2 regions of the Ensifer meliloti genome follow, and region 1 is predicted to be linked to the other one. Evidence: predicted binding sites of a transcription regulator. Region 1 holds the regulator's gene; the other holds the start of a gene.

The links. Region 1 encodes LexA, which represses DNA repair genes until DNA is damaged. Its sites were predicted from a motif close to TGTTCNNNNTGTGTTCNG; they were not measured.
Region 2: the regulator LexA is predicted to act here: its motif matches at 2,841-2,858, upstream of PZL22_RS02495 (DUF763 domain-containing protein).

Annotation. Positions count from the first base shown of each region.
Region 1 is NZ_CP120365.1:374,083-381,364, reverse strand. It holds gene PZL22_RS08895 (membrane protein) at 1-68, shown strand, start outside; gene PZL22_RS08890 (hypothetical protein) at 116-463, opposite strand; gene PZL22_RS08885 (calcium-binding protein) at 864-1,943, shown strand; tRNA gene PZL22_RS08880 (tRNA-Cys) at 1,988-2,061, opposite strand; gene lexA (transcriptional repressor LexA) at 2,282-2,998, opposite strand; gene PZL22_RS08870 (hypothetical protein) at 3,223-3,387, opposite strand; tRNA gene PZL22_RS08865 (tRNA-Ala) at 3,497-3,572, opposite strand; gene PZL22_RS08860 (DUF1254 domain-containing protein) at 3,754-5,292, opposite strand; gene PZL22_RS08855 (DUF1254 domain-containing protein) at 5,368-6,855, opposite strand.
Region 2 is NZ_CP120364.1:556,088-563,369, forward strand. It holds gene PZL22_RS02475 (cupin domain-containing protein) at 1-119, shown strand, start outside; gene PZL22_RS02480 (hypothetical protein) at 136-351, opposite strand; gene PZL22_RS02485 (hypothetical protein) at 492-827, shown strand; gene PZL22_RS02490 (hypothetical protein) at 1,092-1,361, opposite strand; gene PZL22_RS02495 (DUF763 domain-containing protein) at 1,484-2,761, opposite strand; gene PZL22_RS02500 (hypothetical protein) at 3,062-3,499, opposite strand; gene PZL22_RS02505 (carbohydrate ABC transporter permease) at 3,644-4,519, opposite strand; gene PZL22_RS02510 (carbohydrate ABC transporter permease) at 4,531-5,424, opposite strand; gene PZL22_RS02515 (ABC transporter ATP-binding protein) at 5,421-6,533, opposite strand; gene PZL22_RS02520 (ABC transporter substrate-binding protein) at 6,624-7,282, opposite strand, start outside.

The DNA.
Region 1 (7,282 bases):
GGCGGCGCAAGCTGGCCGTATGGTGGGCCCGATGGCGGAGCAAGCCGAACTCGTCCGGCAAGTCCTGAGAGGTGGACCTCGCGAAGAGTCTACCAGCATGCGGATGCAGCGCATTTCAGTCGTCGGAACTGCCCGGCCTTCGACGCCGTTTGGGCAGGAGGGCCACAATGACGCAGGCGAGGACCAAAGCGACCGGCCAGAAGTCGGTCGCCTGATCCCAACTCCACTTCCACATTTCATAACCCTCTAGGTGAGGTGGCGGCAGCTTTGCGCTGATCTCGAAATCACGTTTTTCGCGGCCGTGAAAGTGTCCGATGGCGAAGGCGAGGCCGATGATCAGCGCCAACCTTCTCGGCGCAATCACCATGAACAGCAAGGCGACGACTGCTGCAATACAGACGCCCTCGACCACATGCCCGAGCCAATCGAAGTGGCGCTGAATGTAGCCCCAAGGAATATCCATCACATCGCGCTTCGAGTGCCGCCCTCCCGATGAGGCCGGCCGACGGGACGCTATAGCACAATCGCCGATCACGAGACCACATGGTCCTCCGGGTTCTGCTCTTCGTGGACGTCGTCCGGAGCGTGGGCAACCTCTTCCGTCTTTCAGCATCCGGACGCAGAACTTCACCGGAAAGTACAACCTGTAGTTAATCCGAAGTGGTCAATGGACAGGAACATCGCGTTCGGCAACATTAGAGCACTTTCAGGAAAAGTGTGGACGGTTTTCCGTGCGGAAGTGCGTATTTTCAAAGCGTTAGCCCGCTCGTCACTCCGACGAGGCCGGACGAGGTCGACGCCCCCAGGGCCGTCCGGGTCCCCAAGACGAGCATCACCTGCTTTGCAGCACTGTGGAGAGAAAAATGGCGCATCTGATCGGTGGCATCGCCCCTTGGCTCGGGCTCGACAACCACATCTTCGGCACGAACGATCCGGACATTGTCTTCGGAGACCCATTCACGACCGACAATAGCCTGGGAGTCTTCGAAATCGGCGGCTTCCTGTCTTCGGGGCAGGGTGGCCGCGACAGCCTTGACGGGCACGGAGGCGACGACACGCTCTTCGGCGACGCTTGGGCGATCTCCGATCAGGGGCGTGGTGGCGACGACCAGCTCGACGGCGGCGCCGGCGACGACACGCTGTACGGCGATGCCTTCTCGATCGATGTGAGTGACTCCGCGATCGTCGCCGGAGGGAACGATCGTCTCTCGGGCGGCAAAGGCAACGATACACTCTACGGCGATGGCTACAATTGCCTCAGAGGACGTGGTGGCGACGACTGGCTCGACGGCGGCGCCGGAGACGATATTCTCTCGGGCGACGCTTTCTCCCTCGGCGATTTTTTCGTTGGCGGGAACGATCGGCTCCAGGGCGGAGAGGGCCATGACAAACTCTACGGAGATGGCCTCGACCAGGGCGTCGTGGAATCCGGCATCGGCGGCGACGACCACCTCTATGGTGGTTCTGGCAACGACTTTCTTGTTGGAGATGTTCTTTTCTCACGTGGCGGCAGTGGCGGCAACGACCTGCTCGACGGAGGCAAAGGCGATGATGTCCTGTATGGCGATGCAGAGGTCGGCGTGGACACCGCGGGTGGGGACGACCTCTTGATTGGCGGCGCCGGTAACGATCAGCTCTGGGGCGATGGCCGACTTACCGCAGCCTTCGCGGTCGAGACCGGTGCCGATCAGTTCCTGTTTGCGCGGAACAGTGGGCGGGATAAGATCTTCGACTTCGAATTGGACAAGGACATCATCCAAATCGCCGGCTATGGCTACGACGACTTCGCCGATTTTTTGTCCAACATCGGCGACGATGCTGACGGGAACGCTGTCCTGCAGCTGAATGGCACGGTCGATCAGGTCACTCTGATCGGCATCCACGCTGCCGACCTCAGCGCTGCCAACTTCGTCTTTGCGAATGCGGATTTCGCCCTCGTCTGACGAGAGGAAGTTTGTCGGTAACAAAGCTGATCAGGTGTGGCTTTTGGAGGCCTCGGCCGGAATTGAACCGGCGTACAAGGATTTGCAGTCCTCTGCGTCACCACTCCGCCACGAGGCCTCTACGATTTGCGTTTTCAAATCGTGGCGCGGATTTAGAATGATTGACCGCAATCCGCAAGAGGGTACATTTGGAATAGGGACTTTTTTATTCTGTATAAATGTGTCTTCCGTTCTATGACCGGGCGTGGTCATAGCGTCCCAAGGCGCAATACTCCCACGTCAGCGCTTTGAAATTGCGTACTTTCGTAGGAAGCGGCTGCGCACCTGGTCAGGAAGCTCTAATGATAGCGCCGGATGAGGCCGACGAGCCTGCCTTGGATCTTGACCCGGTCCGGACCGAATATGCGTGTTTCGTAAGCCGGATTGGCGGCCTCCAGCGCAATAGAGGCGCCCTTGCGACGGAATCGCTTCAGGGTCGCTTCCTCGTCGTCGATCAGCGCGACGACGATATCCCCGGGGCTGGCGGTGCTTCCGTTCCGGATGATCACCGTATCGCCATCGAGGATGCCGGCCTCGATCATCGAATCGCCCTTGATCTCGAGAGCGTAGTGCTCGCCGCTGCCGATCATTTCAACCGGTACGGATATATCGTGCATATTGTTCTGGATTGCCGAAATCGGCACACCGGCGGCAATGCGGCCCATGACCGGAACGGCGACCGATGCGGCCTCGGCCGGCGGCGCCGGTTTCGGTGCGGGGGGCGGCGCAGCAGGCTTGCCCAGACTGCCTTCGATCACGCTCGGCGAAAAGCCGCGGCGGACCTGCGAAGCGCCCGCATAGGCCTCCGGCAGCTTGATGACTTCGAGGGCCCGGGCGCGATTAGGTAGCCGGCGAATGAACCCACGCTCTTCGAGTGCGGTGATCAAACGGTGGATGCCCGATTTGGACGCAAGGTCCAAGGCGTCCTTCATCTCGTCGAAGGACGGCGGGACCCCGGATTCCTTCATTCGTTCGTGAATGAACAGAAGCAATTCCTGTTGCTTGCGGGTCAGCATGGCGTCACTCCAGAATCGCGAAACAAATCAAGAACAGAACCTATCTGTTCCATATGTGTTCCGCAAGTGCCTAAAATTCCGTGAATTTCGCTTGCTGTTGAATGCCGATCCGCCCCGCGATCCGGCGTGTCGATGGCGATCGCTCGGAATTCGGGGCAGGGGCCGATACGCTCTCGCATGTTTTGGGCTTACGGCGGGCGGCGCAGTCGGTCGCCTATGCAATGCTAATAGGCAAGGCGCAGTCCGCCCGGCGTAAGAACGTCGAATTCAGGCTCGGGATAAGGCCCGTACCACTGGGTGTAGGTCGTGTTGGTCGAGCCTGTGCTGGCGCACCCCGAAAGGGCGAAGAGGGAAAAAATTGCGGCTGCCACCAAAGATTTAACAGGCATGTTTTGCTCCACTCGCGGGAGTTGCCCAGACCTCGAACGGGTCAGACTAAAACTTTCTCTCAAATCAGCTTTTTTGGCAAGCAGCGAGCCGGCAGGGAGGACTGGTGGATGGTGGAGCCGAAGGGAGTCGAACCCTCGACCTCCGCAGTGCGATTGCGGCGCTCTCCCAACTGAGCTACGACCCCACTGGTCAACGATTGTATAAGAGTTTTCGGCCGACCGCGCCAGTGCATTCCACTTGCCGAATGCATCGCAATACAGAGATGAGGCTGACGACTGCAAGCCGCGTCGGTGCCCGCCGGCTGGCAGATAGGGCGGAGTGCAAGGTCACGAACACACAACGCCACTATCGGCTTTCAGCACTGGCTATTGAGCCACCTCGATCGCGGGCGGCTGCCAAGAGCCATCGAGAATTGCCTCTTTGCCCCAATAGGCGCGGATGTAGAGCGAGAACTTCCCGTCCGGCGCGGGCAGCCAGTTGTTTTCCTTGTCGCCCCCGGGCGACTTCGCGCCGGCGTAGAGGGTAAGCGAACCGTCGGAGTTGCGCTTTAGGTTCTTGTTCTTGGTGCCGAGTGAGTAGCGTTTGAGGTCGTTCGCGTGGAAGAGATGCTTGTCGTTGTACAGGGTCAATGACCAGAACCCGTTGACCGGCGGCTCCTGCCCGGCTGGGAAGGTGATCGCATAGCTGCCGCTGCCGCTGAGTTCTCCGCCCGCGCCGTCGTGGTCGGTGTAGAAATATTGCGTCTCGTTCGGCCGGTTGTCGAACATGTTCGATTTTGCCGTTCCGGTCCGGTTGAAATAGTCGACGCCGAACTGCGCATTGTTGGTAGAACGGTTCCATCCGTTCCCGGCCGGACGTCCGTTGTGCTTCCACTGGAAGAACGGCTGGATGACCTTGTCTTCGGTCTCGACCGCGGTCGCAACCAGCACCTTTTTCAGTTCGGGGTCCTTGGAGGCTGCATCGAGCAGCAGGCGGAATTGGCCATAGAGAGCCTCCTCGCCCGGCAACGGATCGACAGTGTCGAGAACCTCGCCGAACTGATCGAAGAACTTATCCGGGACCACCCATTTGGTTTCCTCGCCAGACGATGGCGGTCCGGGAATGTCCGGGACCTTGGCCCATTCGATCGTCTTCATCTCTCCGTCGAAATCCTTCAGCGGATAAGCGACGACCTGGTTGATGACCTCTTGAATCGCTTTCCTGTCCTCGGGCGTGTCGTCCTGGAAGACCCTGGGAATGGCGTTGGCGAGCGAGGTAGGGCAGCGCAAAACATCTGTGATCCCGTCCGGTTTCAGGCCGCTCCACCTCGGACCGGCGAGCAGGTAGAATCCGGGCTTCGAGCCATATGGTTTGCCTAGATGACCGAACTGGTCGGTGCGTGCGTCGTACAAAGCATAGACCCAGAAACGGTCGCCGAAATCCGGCACCTGAATCACGACCGGCTCTTCATCAAGCGCGAAGAAGCCCAAGCCGTAGACGACATCCTGGTTCGGGCACGTGACGAAAGTTTCCGACGGCTCAATGTAGTCGTTGAGCATCGCGATCTGGCCCCGCGGTGCGGCGGGCAGGACGCCGTTGAGGTGGCCCGGTTCCGGTGCCTGAGTGATCGCCGCCCTGCGGTTGATCATGTTAACCATCGGCCAGCCCCAGACGTAGGCCATCTGCGCAACCGTTCTTGCATAGTCGGGAGACATCACGATGCCCGTGGCGGGTTGCGTAACAGTTGCGGATGCGGCGTGCTGCTGTGCCTGCGCCGCATTGGCCGTGACGGCGACCGAGGCCGCCGTCACGGCGGCGGGAACCGCCGCTCCGGCGCTCACCGCTGCCAGCGATGCCGCACCCATGCCGCCCTTCATCAAGTCGCGCCGGGTGATGTCGAGTTGATCATTGAAACTCGTTTTCATAGCATATTCCTCTGTTGAATCGCTCCGGTTGGGCACTTGGACATGGGCGCGTTTCGTTGGGGACGCGCCCCGACCTCACTCCACCCTGACCACATCATCCGGCTTCCAGGTCTGATCGAAGAACTCGACGCCGGTTCCGTAGAGACGCAGCGCTATCAGGAAATTCCGGCCGCCGACGGTTTGGATCCAGTTCGAGTCCTGCGCGTCGGCAGGTTTTTCCGGTCCGAACCACAGGTCCACCGAGCCGTCCTGGTTCGTCGCGACCTTGTTGAAGCCGTTGATGGACGGCATCAGCTGCGGCGCTTCCACCATCGTGCCGTCGGTGATGTTGTAGGCGGTAACTGCCCAGAACAGGGCAGCCGGCGGATTGGGTGGCAAATGCAGCCTGTAGGTGCTGGAGCCGCTGAGGAACTCGCCCGCGGCATCTCGGTATGCAACCGGGTATTTGGAACCTGCCCCCAGCGTCCGCATGACCATTGCCGGAGCCGATGAATAGGCAACCTGGAAATAGCCAGCCCGCTGGTCGACATCGAGATAACTGTCCTGGAGCCATTCGGATGTGCCGCTGGCCCAGACATTTTCATACTGCCTGTCGGTGTAGTAGCGATTGCGTCCGTCCGGTCGGCCGAGCTGGCGCTGCGCCAAGATCATCTTGGGCGCTGTCTCGACCGCCTTTTTCAAGAGTTCCTGCTGCTTCCCGGTCGGCTCGAAGGGCTGGCCCTTGATGATGCCGATCGATGCCAGCACACCGCGCAGTTCGGAATCGATCGCCGAGACCGGCTCGTGGTCGACGAACTCCTTCAACTTGGTCCAGTAGGCGTTATCGACCGGATACATCATGTTGATGCGCTTGCCGCTGCCGTTAGGAAACTGCATCGGCTTGACGTCTTTCTCGGGCGTCCAAAGCGGATAGACGCGCGTCTGCTCCGCGAGCGCCACGGCGGGCTTGGGGTCCGGACCGTTTTCGCCCTTCGCCATGATCGTCCGGAAGAACAGAAAGACATTGTAGGTCTTCGCTTTGAACGCGAAGTAGCCCTGCGGAACCTCGCCGTCATAATCAGGCGGCAGCAGGAGGTAGAGGCCGCCGCGCGCGCGATCCGGTCCAATCAGTCCAACATCCGTGATCGTACGCTGGAAGAAATCGGTAAACATGCCGATGACATTGGGTGGCGCGGCGACGACGAGCGGGCCGGTTTCCTTCAGGTCGAGATAGCTCATCGAGTAGATTACGTCGGCGTTCGGTGTCGGCACCCACGTGCGCGAGTCCATCCGGTCCTTCCAGATTGGCAGGATGTTGTAGCCTTTACCGAATGTCGCCTCCGAACCGTCGCGCATACCGATCACGTTCAGCGCCGGAAGCATGGTTATGTAGGCATGGATCGCGCGTTGATAGTAGAGTTCGTCGCGCAGCGACTCCGCTTCCTCCTGCGGAAGCCAGTTGCCGTTGCCGATCTGCGTCACAAGCGGTGGTGCGGCCTGATCCTGCGCATTGACAGAGGAGGTGACGACCGTCGCCGAACAAAGCATTGCAGCGACGATCAAGTTCGCACGTTTTCTGGTCATGATTTCAACCTCGGTCGACTTCGGAAGACGCCACTGGGACGGATCGACCAAAGACTAGTACGAGCGCGAACCGTCTGGCAGTTGGACCATGGGGCAATGCGGCAGCTGGTTCGCATAGCGCGAGGGCGGGTAGCCGCCGAGAAATCCGCTTCCGTAGACGCCAGTCGCTTGTGATTGCCGCGCGGAAGACATGGGAGGCGGTGTAGAGTTGATCGACTCCGCCACTGCATAGCGGCACCCCCATTCGGGGATTTTTTGTCTGAGCCGAAAACTCCAATGTGCGAATTCAAGTGCGTGGATGCAAACAGCAACTGCTGAATGACGTCGCCCAGCTTCAGCGCCCGATGGCGGGCAATGCTGAGGTGTTTGCAGGCATAGCGAACATTGAAGGCGGATAGGGCGGAGCTTTTGAACGACAGTCCGGCAC
Region 2 (7,282 bases), on a different replicon from region 1:
TCGTCTCGGTGCCGCTGCCGAGCCTTGACCCCATTCTCGGCGCCGAGGGACCTGCGGTCACGGTCTGGCAGTCCGCCATGCATACGGAACGCGGTCTCGGCGAAGGACAGGGCCACTGATCACTCGCCGCAATCGTTAGCGCAGCCAGACGGGGAGATCGGCGGCCGTGCGGCAGCCCGCCGCCCGCTCTTTCAGTCCCAGTTTTTCCCAGGCGAATTTCTGGGCAGCAGCCTGTGCCATTTCCTTGGTCTCGTAGATGTCCGGCAGCACATAGGCCTTATGGCCACACGACAGGAGCGCCCTGTGACTCAACAGATCGTAGTGAAGCTCGAGGTATTCTTCGGAATGCAAGGAACCGTCCCAGGTGGCGAGAGGAAAACGGCGGCCGTCGCGGGAAGTTCCATGAAGCCCGCCGCTTGCTGCGACGGTAAGGGCTGCGGACGGAACATAGACGTCGCTTCCGAGTTGATGACGCTTACGGGAGGTCAGTCATGAGCACGAACAAGCATGGAGAACCGCGCCCGGGGGATGATGCGCGCCCGCTCGATCCCCCGAGCGTCGACGAGCCGATCGACGCATGGGAGCGAGATCGGAAGAGCGCGCCAGAGGTCGGAAACCAACTCGACGAACTGCGCGAGCGGATCGCCCGGCTTCAAGCCGAAATCGACGCCATCGCAACCGAGACCCACACGGCCGTGGGCACCGTGCCCGGAGCCGACAGGCTCGAAACAGCGAGAGACGTGGTTGCCGAAAAGCGCGAGGAGATCAAGCGCCTGACGGCGCGTCTCGAAGAGATCGAGCAGACGCTTGGCGGCAGCGCCGCCTAGTTTACTCGATCTAAAACACGGTCATCCACACGCCGCGCCAGAAAAGCGAGTTTGGGTCATCGAGGCGTTCGCAATCGTCCGTCGCAGGCTTCCTGATCTTTGCAGATGCCGGCTTGCGGTCGTTTGCGGGAGGGACAGGGCGCCCTTCGCGTTCCGTCGCGGGCTCCGGTTTTTTGATCGTAAGCATCGCGAGATCCTTTCCGCCGTAAAGGCGTTTCCCCTCAAGTGCTCCTTCCGCTTCCGTCTCCGAGTTCCTTCTTCGGTTCAGTGCCGGTGAATGAATTTGCAGAAGCGGCTGGGTTGCCCGTCGTCAGTCATGTCCTGATGGAGGAAAGCCAGATTCTCCTCGTCGAAGATCTTGAAGAATTCGTCCCAGGAAATTTTCTCCAGCGTGTCTTCCGGCTTGCCGAAATCAACGCGGAGGAGACCACCACCGTCTTCGGTCGCGCCCTTCACGCGCGCCGGCTGTCCTTTGCGGGCCTCTATCCAATTGCGGATTGTGTCGTGGTCGATCGTAGTCATCGCAGCGGTCATCGGAAACTCCATGAACTGGGATGCCGGAGGCGCCTCGAGCGCCATCTTCAGCGGCAGGGAACGCGGTGTGCCCTCACCGCGCCCTAGCTGTGTAAATCGATCGCTGCGCTTATTGTTCCGCCTCAGCGCCGCGCGCGGTCGCCTGGCACCGCGGCGGTTGCCTCGTCGTCGTGCGGTTCCCAGCCGAATATGCTGCGCCCGCCGAAACGCGCGGAGTCCCTGAATTCGCCCGCGACGATCTCCTTGAGGTCGGGGCCCGTGACGTAGCGCTCCAGCCGGCGCGACTGCTCGTCGAGCCGCTTCAGCGCCGCAAGCTCTTCCTGGCGCCCGAGGCGGCCCTTGCTGACCGCTGATTTCATGATCCTGATCGTCTCGTCATAGACTTTCAACGGCACCGGGAACGGGTGGCGGTCCTTGCCGCCATGGGCGAGCGAAAAGCGGGCGGGGTCCGAGAACCTGCATGGCGTCCCGTGGACCACCTCCGCGACCATCGCCAGCGCCTTGACCGTCCGCGCGCCGACGCCTGGCACCAGCAGCAGGTCCTTGAAGTCCTCCGGACCACGGTCGGCGGCGGCGGCGAAGTTGCCGTGAAGGCGCCGGAGATTGACGTCGCTTTCGCGCACGTCGTGGTGGGTAGGCATGAAGAGATGCGGCAGCATCGGCTGTGCCAGCGCGGCCACAGGAGCCCCACGAGACTCGATCCGGGCGACCTCGCGCAGGAGCCCGTCGGGCCCGAGGGACTGGAGGAGATCGAGCTGCGCAGTCCGCGAGGCGGCGGCGCGGCGGTCGGCAAGATTGACGATCTCGCCCTGTTCTCTGCCTTCGATCGCGCTATGCGGCGCGTCGACGAAGCTTGTCAGGCCCTCCGAGAGCCAGTGATAGCGCCTCGCCTGCCGGCGGTCGCCGTTCATGCCCTGCTGGACGACCACCCACCTGGCATCGTCCGTGACGATGAAACCGTGCAGGTAGAGATCGAAGCCGTCCTGAACGGCGGCACTGTCGACCTTGGCGACGAGGCGGCTCGCTTCTGCCAATGCACCGCCATCGAAACCGACGCGATCGCCAATCGATATGAGTTCGCCCGGCGTCTTGCGGGAGTGCTGGCCGCGGCCGCCGCAGACATGGATGCCCAGCTCGCCGGCAACCGGGGTGAGACCGCGTTTCAACGCACCTATGACGCTCGTGGTGATACCGGAGGAATGCCAGTCCATGCCCATGACGGCGCCGAAAGACTGGAACCAGAACGGATGCGCCAGCCGCCTTAGAAACTCGTCGCGTCCATAGTGGTGAACGACCGCTTCGGTGACCAGCGCGCCGAGGCGCGTCATACGGTCGCCGAGCCATCGCGGCACGCGGCCGCCATGCAGCGGGAGATCCGCGTTGCCTGCTCTTTGAGCCATAGTGTTTCCGTTCGTCATCCCGGCCGACAGGGCGCGTCGCCATCCGGCGTCGCGTCGATCCACTTAACATAGTGGAATTTAGAGCACGAAGCGAAAAACGCAGACATGAGGGCGCGTTGTACGCGACGAAAGCCTTGAGATCGAGTTGCGATGCTGAGACGGCGACGCCGCGGATCGAAGGCAATCCGCCAGCCGGAGGGATGGGAGCACCACAGTGCGAGCGCGATTAGCCTTCGCACTGCAGCCCGCCTCCTCCGGCGGCCGCCTTCGATCACGACCCTCCGATATGCCGTCGCCTGCCTAGCCGACGAACATCTGGCGCAACCGAGCAAACAGGCCTGGCTGTTTCTCTACAAGCATTGCGCGGATGTGGCGGGCGGCCGTCGATGCGCTGACCGTCGCGCCGAAATGGCAATAGCAGATGACCTTATGTAATTGCTCGTCGCTCAGCTCGAAGAACCGCCTGGCTTCACCGTAGCTGTCGTTCTCCATCCCGGCAGTCCGGAGGACCGGATCCTCGAAGGCGACGGAGATCGGCGAACCGTCGCCGCGCATGGCCGCGCGGACTCTCGCTGGCTGATACTCTGTCTCGTGCAGCGTCGAAAGGCGTCTGTGAGGATCCCGTTCCAGGAGTTCCGCCCAACGCTCAAGGCGCTCCTTGCGCGATAACGTCCGTCGCGGCAGGTCCTGCTTGACCTCGGCGACGCCCTGTAACTGCTCGATTGCTTGGTGCTTCATTGCGACCTCCTACTCTAACGATAGTTGGTCCCCCAATTTCCACCTCGTAGGCCTGATCAGCGTGACTCCAACCGGTCGGGAAGTCCAATCACGAAAATAGATCATGCCAAATTTGGCGCATGACGTTGCCCGCCGCGGCGGTCGTCACCCCTTGACGGCGCCGGACGTCAACCCCGCCACGATCTTGCGCTGGAAGATCAGGACGAGAACGAGCAGCGGCAGCGTCACCGTGACGGACGCGGCCATGATCTGGCCGAACGGATATTCATAGCGGCTGCTGCCTGTCAGAAGGCCGATCGCTACCGGAACCGTCCGGTTCTCGTCGGTCAGGATGAAGGTGAGCGCAAAGAGGAATTCGTTCCATGCAAGGATGAACGACAGCAGACCGGTGCTGGCAATCGCAGGCCCCATCAGCGGCAGCAGCACGTGGGTGAGGATGCGCAGGCGCGAACAGCCGTCGATGAGCGCCGCCTCCTCCAATTCGCTCGGCAGGTCACGGATGAAGCTCGTCAGGATCCATGTCGTAAAGGGCAAAGTGAGAATGAGATAGGAGACGATCAGCGCCGACGGCCGATTGTAGAGCCCGAGCCATCCGATCACCTCGAACATTCCCGAAAGCACCACCACTTGCGGAAAGACCGAGATCATGAGAACGGCGATCAGAACAATGCGGCCCGGCGGGAAATGCAGGCGGCCGAGCGCGTAAGCCGCAAGAATGCCGATGACGAGGGAGATCGCGGTACTGACAAGCGCGACCACGCCGGAATTGACGAGCGCGCCCATGAATACCGGATTGTCGAACAATTGCCTGTAGTTGCTGAAATCGAGCGCCGGCAGCAGAGTGAACTGGTAAAGCGCCTGCCCCGTCTTGGTCGAGGAGACGATCGCCCAGTAATAGGGAAACAGCATGTAGACGAGGACGGCCGCCACGCCGGCATAGAGTCCGGCCGTCTTTACGCGGCGCAAGGTCCGGTAAGTCGCGTTCGAATAGCGCCTCGTGGTGACTGCGCTCACCGTCATCGATACCCCCCTCAGCCTGTCGCCCGATCGAGGCGCAAAAGCCCGACGATGACGATAGCGATCAGTCCGATGATCATGAACACCCAGGTGGAAGCAGCGGCTCCAAGGCCGAGGTCCTGAAAGCTGATGAGCTGGTCGCGCGCATAGATCGACATCGTCATCGTGTTTTCGTTGTTGGCCGCAAGCACGTAGCTCAGATCGAACATGCGGAGCGCGTCGAGCGTGCGGAAGAGTATCGCGACACCGATCGCCGGCGTCGCGAGCGGCAAGGTTATGGACCAGAAGCGTTTCCAGTGCGGCACGCCGGAAACGTCGGCTGCCTCGTAGATTTCCTCGGGGATCAGTTGCAGGCCGGCGAGAATGAGGAGCACCATGAACGGCGTCGTCACCCAGACATCGATGAAGATCACCGTCCCGAGGATCAGCGAAGGATCGGCTGTCCAGGCGACGCCGTTTTCGACGAGTCCCAACGCGACCAGGAGCTTGTTGATCAGGCCGAACTGATCGTTGAGCATCCATTCCCAGATCCGGGCCGAGACGACCATCGGCATCGCCCAGGGAATGAGGATCGCCGCCCGCACGATGCCGCGGCCGAGAAAAGCGCGGTGCAGGAGCAAGGCGATCGCAAGTCCGAGAAGCGTCTCCAACCCGACGGATACGAGCGTGAAGACGAGCGTGTTCCTGACCGCGCCCCAGAACACCGGATCTTCGGCGACTTCCACGAAGTTCTCGATACCCACGAATCCGTAGTCCGAAGGGGCGTCGAGATAAGCGTCGGTGAAGGAGAAGAAAATGCTGCGGGCGAGCGGCCATATCGCCACGGCCATCAGCGTCAGCAGCAACGGGAGCAGGAATATCCATGCGGTGCGGCGTTGCTGCCGCTCCATCCGGCGGGCGGCGTTCACGACGAGGCTCCAAGGGCCAATGAAACGCTCGCGCGGTGATCGATGCGCCGGCCATCCTCTCCGAAGAGGTAGAGACTTTCCGGTTGCCAGCTCAGGCCGACGGGGTCGCCGGGGGCGACTTGCGGTGGACTTCCCGTTGAACGAACCGTCCAGACCAGCGTCTCGGTGAGCCGCACATAGCAGACATATTCATAGCCGAGGTCCTCCATGCGCTCGAAGGTCCCGCGGATCGCACCTTTCGTTTCGGCACCGACAAGCTTCAAAGCCTCCGGCCGCAAGCCGATTTCGGCAGGCCTTCCTTCGGCCGCGACATACTCTGCGGCGTAGGCGAAGCCGCCGGCTCCCCTCAGAACCGTAGCGGCGGGGCCGGTCGCTTCGAGCGGGGCGAAATTCATTCTAGGGCTGCCGAGGAAGCCGGCAACGAAGCGATTTTCCGGCCGGTCGTAAAGCTCGCGCGGCCGCCCCACCTGCTCGATCTGCCCGTGGTTGAGAATGAGTATCCGATCGGCGAGCGTCATCGCTTCCGTCTGGTCGTGGGTGACATAGATCATCGTCGTCTTGACGTCGGCGTGCAGCTTGGCGATCTCGAAGCGCATTTCCATGCGCAGGTCCGCGTCGAGATTGGAAAGCGGCTCGTCGAAGAGGAAGACTTCCGGTTGGCCGACCAGCGCACGGCCGATCGCCACGCGTTGCCGCTGACCGCCGGAAAGCTGGCGCGGCCGACGCTCGAGCAGGTGACCGATCTTCAGCATGTCCGCGACCCTGGCGACACGGCGACGGATTTCATCCTTGCCGAGCCGCGCCGTTTCCAACGCAAAGCCGATGTTTCGCGCCACATTCATATGCGGGTAGAGCGCGTATGACTGGAAGACGAAGGCAAGTTCACGTTTGGACGCCGGCACGTCCGTCACCTGGTCGCCGCCGATAAACACGTCGCCGCCGGAAACCGGCACGAGGCCGGCGATCAGTCGCAGAAGCGTCGACTTTCCGCAACCGGATGGGCCGACGAAGACGACGAACTCCCCGTCCTCGATCTCGAGATCGATGGAGCGGATCACGTCATATGTGCCGAAGGTCTTGCTGACATTCTTCAGGGAGACCGAAGCCATTCCATTTCCCTTCCAGGCCTTTCGCGGCAGCGCGTCCAACGCAGCCGGTTCGATGAGGCGCCCCCGGCCGGGCCGCGGGCGCAGCTCTCGTCATTTCGCCTTCACGTCTCGCTCGAGGCGGCGCTCGAGGTCGGCGAGCTCCTTGGCGACATCGTCCTTGCCGGAGATGATGTCGTGAACGGCCCGGTAGAAGGTGCGGGAAACACGGTTATAGTTCTTGCCTGTCGCAGCCGACGGACGTGCGACCGATTCCTCGAAGGCGGTCTTCGCCATGCCGAGGAACGGGATCTTCGCCAGCACATCGGCGTCCTCGTAGAGCGGCTCGACGGTCGGATTGTAGCCGCCTTCGATCGCACGCATCTTCTGGTCTTCCGCGCCGACCATATAGCGCAGCAGCTCCGCTGCAAGCTCCGGCTTCTTGGAATATTTGGAGACGCCGAGATAGGCCGTGCCGAGCGCGCCGCTCGACTTCTGCCCTTCCGCACCGACGGGAAGCGCGCTCACTCCGACCTTACCGACGAGCTTGCCACCCTCGGCCTGCGATGTTCCCCAGACATAGGGCCAGTTGCGGTGGAAGACGGCATTACCGCTCTCGAAGAGGGCGCGTGAGTTCTCCTCGTCATAGTTCAAGACCCCCTCGGGCGAGATCGTACCGATCCAGCCGCGGGCACGGGTGAGCGCCGCCTCCGTCTGCGGATTGTTGATCGTCACCTCACCGTCGTCGGAGAGAATAGTGCCGCCGCCGGCGG